Regions from separate parts of the Kitasatospora sp. NPDC086801 genome, predicted to be linked through region 2. Evidence: riboswitches for the same ligand, from Rfam matches in the RefSeq annotation. Region 2 holds a riboswitch; the other holds the start of a gene.
The links. Region 2 has a riboswitch for guanidine ahead of ACIPLC_RS32785 (SMR family transporter). Riboswitches for the same ligand answer to the same signal wherever they lie in the genome.

Region 1 (7,195 bases), on a different contig from region 2:
CTGGACTACCTGCTGAACCGCGACGGCGCCCGCGCGGACGGCCGGCTCGCCCTCGTCGTCGGCGACCTGCGCCTGCCCCGCACGGCCACCGCCCTGCTGGTCGGCGCCGCGCTCGGGGTCGCCGGGGCACAGTTGCAGTCCGTCACCCGCAACCCGCTCGCCGAGACCGGACTGCTCGGCGTCAACGCCGGCGCCTCGCTGGGGGTCGTGCTCGGCATCGCCGTCCTCGGCGTCCAGACCTCGTACGGGTACCTGGCCTTCGCCTTCGGCGGCGCGGTGCTCGCCAGCACCCTGGTGCTGCTCATCGCGGGCGCCCGGGGCGGGTCGCCGATGCGGCTGGTGCTCGGCGGCTCGGCGGTCGGCGCCACCTTCGGCGGGCTCACCGGCGTGCTGATCGTCAACTCGCCCGAGGCGTACGACCGGTACCGGGTGTGGGTGCTGGGCTCGCTGGCCGGGGTGGAGGGCTGGGCGACGCTGCGCCAGCTCGCCCCCGTGCTCGGCGCGGGCTTCCTGCTCGCCCTGCTCGCCACCCGGCCGCTCACCGCGCTCGCGCTCGGCGACGACCTCGCCCGCGGCCTCGGTCACCGGCCCGGCGCCACCCGGGCCGCGGTCGCCTTCGCGGTCACCCTGCTGACCGCCTCGGCCGTCGCGCTCGCCGGGCCGATCTCCTTCCTCGGTCTGCTCGCCGGGTTCCTGGCGCGGGCCGTCGCCGGCCCCCGGGTCGGACAACTCACCGTACTCGCCGGGCTGTTCGGCGCCGCCGTGCTGACCGGGGCCGATGTGCTGGCCCGGGTGGTGGCCCGCCCGTTCGAGGCGCCGGTGTCGGTGATCGTCTCCCTGGTCGGCGCCCCCGCGCTGATCGCGATCGTCCGCTCCCGCCGGACCGCCGCGCTCGGCATGGCCGACCCGGCCGAGCCCGCCCCCGGCCGGCGGTCCGAGCCGACGCGCCCTGAACCCGACCTGGTGCTGCGGCGCGGCGCGTGGTCGCTACTGCTCCCCCGGCGGGCGCTGCTCGCCTCGCTCGCCCTGGCCGCGGCCCTGCTCGCCGTCGTCGTCGTGTCCGCCCACGCCGGGCAGAGCGAACTCGGCCTCGGCCGCACCCTCCAGGCCGTGTTCGGCTACGGCGACCGGCTGGACGTGCTGCTGGTGCAGAAGTTCCGGCTCGGCCGGATCGTCGCCGGGCTGGCCGCCGGAGCCGCCCTCGGCCTGGCCGGCTGCCTCACCCAGACCCTCGCCCGCAACCGTCTCGCCACCCCCGAACTGCTCGGCGTCAACGACGGCGCCACCGCCGCCGTCCTGATCTCCGCCACCGCCTCCGGCACCTTCGGCGCCTGGTGGGCCGGCCCGCTCGGCGCGCTGGCCGCCGTCCTGGTCGTCACCCTGGTCTCCGGCGGACTCGGCGCACAGGGCTACCGGGTGCTGGTCGTCGGCCTCGCGATGTCCGCCCTCGCCTCGGCCGTCATCCAGGTCGCGCTCGCCCGGCGCTCGCTCAACTCGGCCGGCTCGCTGTACGTCTGGACCTCCGGCAGCCTCAACGGGCGGGACTACGCGATCGCCACCCCGGTCCTGATCGGGCTGGCCGTGCTCGTGCCGCTCGCACTGGCGGTGGCCCGGCGGCTGGCGGTGCTGCGCTTCGACGACAGCGTGGCCGCCTCGCTGGGCGTCGACCCCGGCCGGGTCCGGCTCGTCTGCCTGCTGCTGGCCGTCGCACTGGCCGGGCTGGCGGTCGGCGTGTGCGGCCCGGTCGGCTTCGTCGCGCTGGCCGCGCCCGTGATCGCCGGCCGCCTGGCCGGGCCGGCGCGCGTGCCGGTCCTCGGCTCCGCGCTCACCGGCGCCGTCCTCGTCGTGCTCGCCGACACCGTGGGGCGGGTGCTGATCGGCGGGGTGGAGATCCCGGTCGGCATCGTCACCACCGTCCTCGGCGGCCCCTTCCTGCTCTGGGTGCTGCTCGTCCGCAAGGGCACCCCCGCCTAACCTCCCCGAGGAGTCCCGCCGATGGAAACCCTTCCCCTGGTCGCGCCCGATCCGGCCGACCCCGCCTACCGCCTGGTCACCTTCGTGCACGAGGACGCGTCGTACGACGGCGTGCTCGCGCTCCTGCACACCGTCACCGACAAGGACCGGCACGCCGGCGACCTCGCCCCGCACCTGATGACCCGCCGCGACGACGGCCGCTGGTCGATCACCTACCGGCTGCGCGCCGACCACCGGGCGTCCTACCAGCTGTACCCGTTCCGGGGGGACGCCCCCGGCACCACCCGGGCGGACTGGCTGCGCGTCCTCGACCACGCCCGCCCCGACCCGTACGACACCGCCCCCCGGCTGCCCGCCCGGGACGGGCGCCACCCGTCGTCCGTACTCAGCCTGCCCGACGCCCCCACCCAGCCGTACGTCCGGCGGCGCGAGGGCGTGCCGCGCGGGCGGACGGTGACCCACGAGGTGGCGGGGCGGCGGGTGGACGTCCACCTCCCGGCCGGGGCAGGGACGTTCGCGGCGGACGGGCGGTTCGCCGGAGGCGGACGGTTCGCCGGAGACGGGCCGCTCGCCGTGGCCGTGCTGCTGGACGGGGAGATGTGGGGCGAGGTGCTGTCGGTCGGCGACACCCTCGACAACCTGGCGGCGGACGGCGCGATCCCGCCCACCGTCGCCCTGCTCGTCCACACCATGGGCCCCGGCCGCCCCGACGACCTCAGCTGCAACCCGGCCTTCGTCGACCTCCTCGCCGACCGCCTCCTCCCGTGGGCGGCAACGGAGTTCGGCACCACCACCGACCCGGCCGCCACCGTCATCGCCGGCCAGAGCGCAGGCGGCCTCACCGCCGCCTTCGCCGCGTTCCGGCGCCCCGACCGCTTCGGCAACGCGCTCTGCCAGTCCGGTTCCTTCTGGTGGCCGGACGAGACGGAGTTCGACGAGGGCAGCGAGTGGCTGACCCGCCAATTCGCCCGCGAGCAACGGCGGGAGGCCCGGTTCTACGTCGAGGTCGGCCTCCAGGAGTGGATGCTGCTCCCACAGAACCGCCACCTGAGCGACGTCCTCACCGCCCGCGGCTACGACCTCGCGTACCGCGAGTTCAACGGGGGCCACGACTACGCCTGTTGGCGCGGCGGACTGGCGGACGGGCTCGCGCACCTGCTCGGCGGGCGGGCCGACTGACCGGAGGTCACCGGCACGATCCACGGGACACGAACGATCTCCGACTCCCGATCCCCAATCGCCGGTCACCGGAGCCCGGAGCCGTGCCACAGCCGCTTCCCCGCGCCCTGACCGCCGGGCCAGCGGTGCGGGCTACGGCGTGTCGGCCGGACGGTCCTGCGGGTCCAGGCCGGTACGGGCGAGCCAGGCGCCGGGGGCGGCGAGTTCGCGGCGCACCGGCACGAGGGCGCGCTCCGCCCAGATGCGGTTCACGGCCGCCGGGCCGGCCGTGTCCGCGAGGTGCCGGACGAACGCCTCCGCCCGGTCGTGGTCGTCGAGTTCCGCGCGCACGCCCGGCAGGCGGGACAGCAGCCGGCCGGCCAGGCCCCTCCGGCGCTCCGCCGCCGCATCGGTGCCCAGCAGACGCCGGGTGGCCCACCGGGCGTGCCCCTCCCACAGCGCGCCGAGGACGGGATCGTCCTCCCGCACGCCGCCGGACACCCGGTGGACGAGCAGCGCCGCGACCGCGTCGGCGCCCGGGGTGGGGCCGCACGCGCGCAACTGGGCCTGGTGGGTGAGCAGGTGCGCCAGCACGACGCGCAGCGGCACGGCGGGCAGGTTCGCCGGGGCGAGCAGCGCCACGCAGCCGCCGTCGCCGTACTGGACCATCCGGGCCGACGGCACGCAGGACACCGTGCGGTTGGAGCCCGCGGACGCGCCCGCCCCACGGCGCAGCGCGGCGTCGGCCTGCTGGCGCCGGGCCGGATCGGCGACGGCCGCCAGGGCGTCGCCCTTGCGGACGGCCGCGCGGACGCGGCGCACGTAGGCCTCGTGCTGGAGCGCGAACTCGTCGGGGTTCAGCAGCCGCAGGTACACCTCGGGGCCGAGGTCGAGGCCGGTGGTCTCCTCGACGGGCCCGGCGAGCTCCCCGACCAGGGCCCGGGCCTCGTCCACCAGGGCGTCCCACCGTCCGCCCGCCAGCTGCTCCACGACGATCTCGATCATGAAGCGGAACTGTACGTCGCCGGGACGGACGGCGGCCAAGCCGTCCCGTCACCCGGGCGTGTTAGCGTCGCCGTGGCGGCGCGCCGGTGCCCGCCCCGGACGAGATGTGCGCCGTACCCGGCCCGCCAAGACGACGCACCGAGGGAGACGTCATGGCCGCCGGTGCCCCGCTCGCCCGTCCGCTCGACGTGCGGTGGATCCACGGGTCCCCGTCCGCGAAGCACAACACGGACCCGGACATCCAGGTCCACGCGTACGACGAGCACACCGTCATCCTGCGGCAGAACAAGGCGGTCAACTACGAGGCGCCGTTCCTGTTCCTGCTGTTCGGGGCCGAGCGGGCGGTCCTGATCGACACCGGGGCCACCGCCTCCGCCGCGTACTTCCCGCTGCGCACCGTGGTCGACGGGCTGATCGACCAGTGGCTCGCCCGGTACCCCCGCAACCCCCACAAGGCCCGCGACGGCTACGGACTGCTCGTCCTGCACACCCACCCGCACGGCGACCACGTCGCGGGCGACGCGCAGTTCGCCGACCGGCCCGACACGACACTGGTCGCCGCCGACCCGGCCACGGCCTGGCCGTACTTCGGCTTCGACCAGGACCCGGACGCCGTCGCGCGGGTGGACCTGGGCGGCGGCCGGGCCCTGGAATGCCTGGCCACCCCGGGCCACCACCCGGCGGCCGTCACCTACTACGACCCGTGGACCGGGCTCCTGCTCACCGGCGACACCGTCTACCCGGGCCGCCTCTACATCGACGACTGGCCGGCCTTCACCCGCACCATCGACCGGCTGATCGACTTCGCCGAACGCCGGCCCGTGACGCACCTGCTCGGCTGCCACATCGAGATGACCCGCACCCCCGGCGTCGACTACCCCATCCGCACGACCCACCAGCCCGACGAGCCTCCCCTGCAGCTGACCGTCGGACACCTCCGGGCCATCCGCACCGCACTCGCCGACCTCGGCGACCGACCGCGCCGGCACGCCCTGCCCGACCTGATCCTCTGGCCGAGCGCCTGAGCCCATCGGCCAGGCGCTCGGTGATCAGTCCTTGTACGGGACGAGCCGCGAGAGGTCCAGTTCGAAGCCGAACGGCTCGGGAACGCTGATCGTCTCGCCGAACTCCCGCTCGGTCCTCGTGTGGTACCGGTCGTGGTTCGGCTCGGAGAACAGCGTGGCCGTCTGCTGCCGCGGGTCCACGATCAGGTAGAGCGGGAAGCCCATGCGCGGGTAGTCGCGGACCTTCCCCGTCCAGTCGTTCTCGGGACTGGACGGGGAGACGATCTCGACCGCGATCAGGGCCAACTCGGCGGGGATGTCGTGGCCGGCCAGGTCGATGACGTCCTCGGGCAGGTACGTGAGGTCGGGATTGCGCACGGAGCCGACCTCGGGTGAGGAGAGGTCGCTGTTCCCGGTGGGGAAGTAGCCGGGAGGGCAGTGCGCCTCGAACTGGCGTTGGACCAGCGCGAGGTTCAGCTGGTGGACCGACGACGGCGACGCCTGCATGACGATGATGTCGCCGGACAACTCCACCTTGTAGCCGTCCGGGAGACTGCGCCGGGCCTCTTCGAGAAGACGGTAGCGCTCAGGGTTCATGAGCTCTCCTCCAGTGCTCCGGCCACCGTACGGCAGCCGGAGCGGTTCAGGGCGCCGCGACCTCCCGGGGGAGGCGGGTGGTGAGGAGGGTGCCGGCGGCGACCAGGACGGCGGTGAGCAGGAGGGCGAGACGGTAGGGGCCGGGTGAGCCGCCGTCGGCGTTCAGGGCGCCGATGAGGGCGGCGGTGGCGGCGATGCCGAGGGCACCGCCGAGGGTGCGGACGATGGTGAACAGGCCCATGGCGCGGCCCATCGCGGGCCCGGGGACGTCAGCGAAGCCGGCGATCTGGACGGTGAGCACGGCGGTGCCCAGGACGAGCCCGACCGCGAACATCAACGCCCGTACGGCCCACGGGTTCTCGGCGAAGCCGAGGGCGGCCAGGACGAGTGCGGCGAGCAGCAGCGCGGGCAGGGCGAGGCGGCGGGGGCCGAGCCGGGGCAGCAGGCGGTCGACCACCTGGGAGGCGGCCATCAGACCGATCGCCTCGGGGAAGACGCTCAACCCGGCGTCGAGGGCCGAGGCCCCGAGGGCGGCCTGGTAGAGCAGCGGGAGGACGAACAGGGCGCCCATCAGGCCGGCCGAGGTGAGCAGGGCCAGCCAGGCGGCGGTGCCGAAGGTGCGGTCGGCGAGCTGCCGCAGGTCCACCAGTGGTTCGGCGGCCCGGAGTTGGTGGCGTACGGCGAGGCCGAGCAGGAGGAGCCCGGCCGCGCCGCTGAGCGCCACTCCGGGCGAGGACCAGCCGTGCGCCGGGCCGAAGCCGAGCGCGTAGGTGAGCAGCCCGAGGCCGGGGGTGGCGAGCAGGAAGCCGGGGGTGTCGAAGCGGCCCGCCGGCGGCTCCGGTTCGGCGCGCAGCCCGATCAGCCCGGTCACCACGGCCGCGACCCCGATCGGCACGTTGACCAGGAACAGCCAGTGCCAGGAGAGGTGTTCGGTGAGGAGGCCGCCGAGCGGCGGGCCGAGGGCGGGCATCAGGGCGGTCGGGACGATCAGGATCCGGCCCAGGCCGGCCCGCTCGTGCGGGGCGAAGGCCCGGAACAGCAGGGTCATCCCGACCGGGGTGAGCAGCCCGCCGGCCACGCCCTGGACGGCCCGCGCGGCGGCGAGCGAGCCGAGGCCGGGGGCGGCGGCGCACAGGGCGGAGGCGAGGGTGAACGCGGCCAGGGAGCCGAGGAAGACCCGTTTCACGCCGAACCGGTCGCCGAGCCAGCCCGCCACCGGCAGGCCGACGGCGAGGCCGACCAGGAAGGCCGTCTCGACGGCGTTGGCGGCCGAGACGGGCCGCCCGAAGTCCTCGGCGATGGTGAACAGCGCGGGGTTGACGATGGTCGAGTCCAGGCCGTTCATGCACATCGCGGCGGTGTAGACCACGACCACCGCGGCGCGCCCCGCGAGCAGGGGGCGCGCCGGGGCGGCCTCGACGGCCGGAGGGGTCACAGGTCGGTCCAGTGGGCGGTGA
Region 2 (7,195 bases):
GGGCCGTGGGTGAGCGGCCAGTCGATCGGGTTCCAGCGGGTGGCGAGGGTCAGCGTGGTCATGCGGCTTTGCCCGGCCGGGTGGTGTCGGCCAGGAAGCCGTAGGCGACGACGTTGCCCTCGTAGCCGTGCTCCGCGCTGTACGCGCCGCCGCAGGTGATGACCCGCAGCTGTGCGTCGGCGGCCTGGCGGTAGACCCGGTCGTCCGGGAAGTCCTTTCGGTCGTGCACTTCGATGGCGTACAGCTGGTAGACGGCGACGGCGCCGTCCGCGCGGGCGATCTCGATCCGGTCTCCGCGCCGGAGCGCCCCCAGGTGGTAGAAGACGGCCGGGCCGGCCTTGTTGTCGACGTGCCCGGCCAGGATGGCGGTGCCGCGCTGCCCGGGGCTGGCCCCGCCGCGGTACCAGCCCGCCAGGTTGCGGTCCGCCTCGGGCGGGGCCTGGAGGTGGCCGTCGGGGTCGAGGCCGAGCGTGGTGACCGGGGCGTCCAGCCGGACGGCCGGGATGCGGATGCGGGTGGGGTCGGACGGCCCCAGCGGCGGGACGACGGAGACCGGGGCGAAGCCGGACAGCGCCTGTGTGCCGCCGGGGACGGGCGGCAGCGCGCCCGGTCCGCCGTCGTGCAGCAGCCAGGCGCCGAGCACCAGCGCGGCACCGGCCGCCAGGGTGCCCGGCCACGGGCTCCTGCTCTGCTGGACGCCCACGGGCGCTCCCCTCTGCCGACGGATTCCCGATCCTGGGAGTTTCCTGGGAACAATTCAATCGGATCGGACCCTAGAGCACGTCCATACGACGGTCGTAACGACACCCCCCGATCGGCAGGGCAACCGCCCGGATCCGTGCGCCGAGTGGGTGCCCGGTGACGGAGCGCGACGGCCGGTTCCCGGGTGACGGCGCCGCCGGAACACCTCGGCAGGAGCTTCGACGGCGAAGGGGGCCGATCCGGTTGCGTCAATCGGGCGATCGGTTGCGACCGCCTGTGGCGCCTCACCGACCGATCGCGCCCAACTGCCATGCTGACCCGGTCACGGGTTCTATCACCCCACTTGTCCGACCGGACTTTCGCACGTCTGTACGCCTGTACGCCTGCCGAACGCCTCATGAACGGAGTGACCATGGCCGCTCTCTCCCGCCGCACCCTGCTGGCCGCCGGTGCGGCCTCCGCCGCCACCCTGGCGGCCGGCTGCGGCAGCAACGGCTCCGACGGCGACAAGGAACCGAGGATCGGCTCGGCCGTCCCCCCTGCCGGCACGGCCGGCGAGCAGGGCGCCGACCCCACGGACTCCCCGGCGCCGCAGCCCGTCCTGATCGGCGACGGCTCCACCTCCGACACCGGGGACCAGCCCCACCAGCCCACCCCCGAACGGCTCAAGACCGGCGAACGCCCGCCGCAGTTCGTGGTCTTCTCCTGGGACGGCGCCGGCGAACTCGACAACGGCCTGTTCGCCCGCTTCCGCCGGCTGGCGCAGGAGCACAACGCGTCGATGACCTTCTTCCTCAGCGGCCTCTACCTGCTGCCCGAGTCCAAGAAGGACCTCTACCGCCCCCCGCAGCACAAGGTCGGCGCCTCCGAGATCGGCTACCTCACCGACCAGCACATCCACGACACCCTGGAGAACGTGCACGCGGCCTGGCTGGAGGGCCACGAGATCGGCACCCACTTCAACGGCCACTTCTGCGGCGCCACCGGCGTCGGCAAGTGGTCCCCGGAGGAGTGGGACAGCGAGATCCAGCAGGCCATGGACTTCGTGACGAACTGGCGCACCAACACCGGCTTCACCGACCTGCCGGCGCTGCCCTTCGACTACCGCAAGGAGCTGATCGGCAGCCGCACCCCCTGCCTGGAGGGCCAGCGCAACCTGCTGCCCACCGCGGTCAAGCGCGGCTGGCGCTACGACAGCAGCGGCAACGGCACCCAGGTGTGGCCGCAGAAGATCCAGGGCGGCGCGCTCTGGGACCTCCCGCTGCAGTCCATCCCCTTCCCCGGGCACACCTTCCAGGTGCTGTCGATGGACTACAACATCATGTTCAACCAGTGCGGCCCCAACACCAAGGCCGACCCGGCGCTCTACCCGGGCTTCCAGGCCCAGGCCCGCGACGCCTACCTGATGGGCTTCGACCGCACCTACAACGGCAACCGGGCGCCGTACGTCATCGGCAACCACTTCGAGGAGTGGAACGGCGGCATCTACATGAACGCCGTCGAGGACGTGCTCCGGACGATCGCGGGCAAGCCGGAGGTCCGGCTGGTCTCCTTCCGCCAGTTGGTGGACTGGCTGGACGCCCAGGACCCGGCGGTGCTGCGCAAGCTCCAGGGCCTCGCCGCGGGCCAGGCGCCGACCGGCGGCTGGGAGGCCTTCCTCGGCACCCCCGGCGCGCCGCCGGTGCCCGCCGCCACCGCTGCCGCGGCCGGCTGACCCTCAGGACCTCGCCCGGACCCGGCCGGAGAGCAACGCGCCCAGCAGGGCCACGCCGGCCATGGCCAGCAGGATCGCCGCGAAGGCCCCGGGTGAGCCGGCGGCCCCGGCACCCTCGTGGGCGGCGGCGAGCGAGCCGCCGCCCAGCGCCGCGAACATCACCCCCGCCAGGCCCGTCAGCAGGACGTTGCCCAGCGCGTCGCTCATCTGCAGGGCCGCCGAGTTCGCCCCGGCGTCCTCCGGCGCCGAGAGCTTCATCATCAGCACGCTGACGCTCGCGATCGTCAGCCCCATCCCGATCCCGCCGACGCCCCAGGCCACCGCCGCCGCCCAGGCCGGCACCGCCGGGACCAGCACCAGCGTGGTGCCCGCGATCGCCACCGCGGTCAGCACGAAGCCGCCCCGGATCATCGCCTCGCGGTAGCGCTCGGCTCCCGGCCGTCCCTGCAGCCAGGAGCCCAGCGCCCAGGTGAGCCCGCCGCTGGTCAGGGTGAGCCCCGACAGCGTCGGCGAGAGGCCGCGCTCGGTGGTCATCATCAGCGGGACGAACGCCTCGGCCCCGAGGAACGCCCCGGCCGCCAGTCCGCGCAGCAGGATCACCGACGGCAGCCCCCGACCGGCCCGCAGGGTCCGCGCGGGCAACAGCCCCAGGACGGCCGGCACCAGCAGCGCCGCCCCGGCGATCCCGGGGAGCAACCCGATCAGGTCGCGCCGCTGGCCCGCGTACTGCAGCAGGCCGGCACCGAGCGCGGCCATCGCGGCCAGCAGGGTGCGGCGGCGGTCGAAGTCCGCGCCCCTGGCCACCGGGTGCTCCCGCTCGGAGCGGGTCAGCGCGGGGCCCATCACGGCCAGCGGCAGCAGGATCAGCACCGGCACGGCCAGGAACACCCAGCGCCAGCCGAGGTGCTGGGTGATCGCGCCGGAGACCAGCGGCCCGATGATCGAGGGCAGCACCCAGGCCGAGGAGAAGGCCGCGAACACCGCCGGCCGCAGCCGCTCCGGGTAGGCCCGGCCGACCACCACGTACAGCGCGACGATCACCAGCCCGCCGCCCAGGCCCTGGATCGCCCGCCCGGCCACGAACACCCACATGCCCGGCGCCGTCCCGGCCACCACCAGGCCCACGCCGAACACCGCGATGCCGGTGAACAGCGGCTGCAACGGCCCGCGGCGGTCGCACCACTGCCCGGAGACGACCAGCGCGAACAGCGTGGTGGTGAAGTAGCCGGAGAAGGCGAAGGCGTAGAGCCCGAGGCCGTTCAGCTGGCGGGCCGCGGTCGGCATCGCGGTGTTGACGGCGGTCGCCTCGAAGGCGATCACCAGGACCACCGAGACGATCCCCAGCGTCAGCGCCCGGTAGCGGCCGCTGAGCACCCCGTCGCCGGGGTCGTCGTCGAGGGGTATCGGCACGGAGTCGACCGAGGTGGGGGAGGCAGTGGTCATACGTAACATCGTAAGGGCCGTCTGCCTTCATGACCCCTGACTCAGGTCGGTGACCAGCTCGGTCGCAGGGCCTAGGACCGGGGTCAGGGGAAGCGCGGGCGGGGGGTCAGGCGGAGGTCAGTGGAGCACCTTCAGGCCGACCACGCCGGAGACGATGAGCAGCAGGCAGCCGATCCGGGCCGCCGTCACCGCGTCCCCCAGGACGGCCATGCCGTAGAGCGCGGTGCCGACCGCGCCGATGCCGACCCAGACCGCGTACCCGGTGCCGATCGGGATGGTGCGCATCGCGTACGCCAGCCCGCCCATGCTCAACAGCAGGGCGACGCCGAAGACGAGGCTGGGGGTGAGCCGGGAAAAGCCCTTGGACGACTCCAGGGCCACCGCCCACACGGTCTCCAGGACACCCGAGATGATCAGAACGAGCCATGCCATGACGGCCTACCTCCGCAGTCCACAGCGGCCGGATTGCCGCTGAACTGCGCCGTCTTGTCGTCACCGGGTACGACGCGCTCGTCCGGGGTGGCCGGACACCGACCACCTGGTTCCGACCGTAGCACAAGCCGCCATACAGAATTTACATTCCACCGTTGACGGCCCCCCGCGCATTCCGCCACTATGAATTCACTGGCCGTGTGCCCGAGTGGCTTAGGGAACCGTCTGCAAAGCGGTACACACGGGTTCGATTCCCGTCATGGCCTCGCCGGAAATGGAATTGCCGGTCGACATTCCGTCGACCGGCAATTCCTGTTTCCGGTATTTCCAGGGCGGTCGGCCGGACAGGGCCTAACCGGACAGGGCCCAAGCCGCCGCCCCGTCCGTCAGACCGCGACCGCGTCCTCCGGCCGGATCGGCAGCCGGCCGACCGGCAGGCCGGTGGCCGCCCGGACGGCGGCGGCCACGGCCGCCGGGGCGACCACCGCGGGGACGGCGCTGACCGCCTTGGCCCCGAAGGTGGCGACCACGTCCCGCTCCTCCAGCAGGGCGGCGATCCGCACCTGCGGGGTGTCCAGCGCGGTGGGCAGCCGGTAGCCGGTGAGCGAGGGGTTCAGCAGCACCCCGCCCTCGGTGCGCAGGTCCTCCAGCAGGGCCAGGCCGACGCCCTGGGCCACGCCCGCCTCGATCCGGTCCTCGATCTGCCGCGGGTTCAGCGCCCGGCCGACGTCCTGGGCGACCGTCATCTCGACCACCCGGACGGCGCCCAGCTCGATGTCCACGTCCACCACCGCGCGCATCGCGCAGAACGCGATCGACACGAACGCGTCGCCCTGCCCGGACTCGTCCAGCGGCTCGGTGGGGTGCGGGCGGCACTGGGCGGTCGCCCAGAGCTCCTTGCCCTCCAGCGCCTCGGCGACCGGCATGCCGAGCACCCCGTCGTACGAGGTGATCTTCCCGTCGGCGATCTGGAGCAGTTCCACCGACATCCCGAAGTTGGCGGCGATCGGCTGCAGCAGCTGGTGGCGGACCATCAGCGCGGCGCGCTCGACGGCTCCGCCGGAGACCCAGGTGTGCCGGCCGCGGGCGGAGGGCCCGGCGATCGACTGGTCGCTGTCGGCCGGCGCGATGTACACCTCGCTGACGCCCAGCACGGTCTGCACGATCTGCCGGGCCAGCGTGGCGAAGCCCTGCCCGGAGTCGACGGCCGCGCAGATCACCGTGGCGTGGTCGCCGCTGACCCGCACGGTGGCGGTGGAGACCTCGTCCTCGCCCTCGGCACCGAGCATGTGCACCATGCCGACGGCGTAGCCGATCCCGCGCCGCACCGCCGCCGGGTCGCCGGCGCCGCCGGGCCCGCCCGGCAGCAGCCACTCGGCGTCCGGCTCGTCCACCGGCAGGGCCGGCAGCGGCTCGGCCGCGACGGCCTCCAGCAGCGCGCCGACCGGCGCCGGGCAGGTGACGGCCTGTCCGGTGGGCATCGGGTCGCCGGTGGCCATCGCGTTGCGGCGGCGGATCTCCACCGGGTCCACGCCGATCCGGGCGGCCAGCTGGTCCAGCTGCGACTCGTAGGCGAAGCAGGCCTGCAACGCCCCCTCGCCGCGCATCCGCCCGGCCGGCGGATTGTTGGTGCGCACCGCCCAGGCGTCCACGAAGACGTTCGGGCAGACGTACGGGCCGACCGAGAACGCGGTGGCGGCGGCCAGCGCCTCGGCGGAGACGTCCGCGTACGCGCCGCCGTCCAGCAGGATCTGCGCCTCGACCTTCACCAGGGTGCCCTCGGCGTCGGCGTGGTGGCGGTAGCGCAGCAGCGCGGGGTGGCGCGAGGTGTGGGTGTGGAAGGACTCCTCCCGGGTGAGGGTCATCTTCACCGGGCGGCCGGTGCGCAGTGCCAGCAGCGCCAGGGTGACCTGGAAGGAGAGGTCCTCGCGGTCGGTGGTGGCGCCGGGCACTCCGGTGGCCACCAGCCGGACCCGGTCGGGCTCCAGGCCGAGGCAGGCGGCGGTGCGGTCGCGGTCGCCGTGCGGGTCGGTCGAGGACAGGTGCAGTTCGACGCCGCCGTCCGGGCGCGGCACGGCCAGCCCGGCCTCGGCGCCGAGCGGGGCCGGATCCTGCCGGCCGACCTGGTAGAGGCCCTCGACGACGATCTCGCCGGCCGCGTCCGGGTCCCCGGTGCGCAGCGGCAGGTGGCGGAACAGGTTGCCGTCCGGGTGCAGCGGCGGGGCGGTGAAGGCCTGCTCGGGGTCGGTGACGGCCTCCAGCGGCTCGTAGTCGACCGCGATCAGGCCGACCGCCAGCCGGGCGGTGTCCGGGTGGTCGGCGGCCACCGCGGCGATCGGCTCGCCGTGGTGGCGCACCACGCCCGCGGCCAGCACCGGCCGGTCGGCGACGATCGGCCCGCCCGGGGCACCGTCCGGGGTGCCGTCCGGGCCGAGCGGCAGGTCGGCGGCGGTGACCACGGCGTGCACGCCGGGCAGCGCGAGCGCGGCCGCGGTGTCGATGCCCCTGATCCGGGCGTGCGGGTGCGGCGAGCGCAGCACCGCGCCCCAGAGCAGCCCCTCGGCCCACAGGTCGGCCGCGTACGGGTAGATGCCGAGCGCCTTGGGCAGCGCGTCGCTGCGCAGCGGTGAGCTGCCCAGGCCGAACGGCTCCGGTGCGCCGCCCTCGCCGCCGTCCTGCTGGAGTGCTGCGCCGATGTCGGTAGGCGACGTCATGATGCGTGGTCGTCCTCGGGGAGCCGGATGCCGTGGGCGGGGGTGGCGCCGTACGGGACGCCGGCCGGGGCGGGGCCACCGGCCGGGGCGCCGTGCGGGGGCGTGGCGACGTACGGCGTGCCGTGCGGGGGCGTGCCGTCGAAGGCGGCCCCGGGCAGCGGCGTGCCGTGCGCGGGGGTGGGTTCGTAGA

Region 1: another riboswitch for guanidine. It lies ahead of ACIPLC_RS12775 (MBL fold metallo-hydrolase); the one in region 2 lies ahead of ACIPLC_RS32785 (SMR family transporter).

Annotation. Positions count from the first base shown of each region.
Region 1 is NZ_JBIVAX010000008.1:146,207-153,401, reverse strand. It holds gene fhuB (Fe(3+)-hydroxamate ABC transporter permease FhuB) at 1-1,974, shown strand, start outside; gene ACIPLC_RS12785 (alpha/beta hydrolase-fold protein) at 1,996-3,153, shown strand; gene ACIPLC_RS12780 (zinc-dependent metalloprotease) at 3,286-4,137, opposite strand; guanidine-III (ykkC-III) riboswitch at 4,210-4,277, shown strand; gene ACIPLC_RS12775 (MBL fold metallo-hydrolase) at 4,290-5,162, shown strand; gene ACIPLC_RS12770 (Uma2 family endonuclease) at 5,187-5,738, opposite strand; gene ACIPLC_RS12765 (DHA2 family efflux MFS transporter permease subunit) at 5,785-7,173, opposite strand; gene ACIPLC_RS12760 (MbtH family protein) at 7,170-7,195, opposite strand, start outside.
Region 2 is NZ_JBIVAX010000047.1:14,035-21,229, reverse strand. It holds gene ACIPLC_RS32805 (alpha/beta hydrolase) at 1-62, opposite strand, end outside; gene ACIPLC_RS32800 (class F sortase) at 59-703, opposite strand; gene ACIPLC_RS32795 (hypothetical protein) at 1,115-2,416, shown strand; gene ACIPLC_RS32790 (MFS transporter) at 2,420-3,859, opposite strand; gene ACIPLC_RS32785 (SMR family transporter) at 3,977-4,291, opposite strand; guanidine-III (ykkC-III) riboswitch at 4,335-4,400, opposite strand; tRNA gene ACIPLC_RS32780 (tRNA-Cys) at 4,486-4,557, shown strand; gene ACIPLC_RS32775 (xanthine dehydrogenase family protein molybdopterin-binding subunit) at 4,678-7,005, opposite strand; gene ACIPLC_RS32770 (2Fe-2S iron-sulfur cluster-binding protein) at 7,002-7,195, opposite strand, start outside.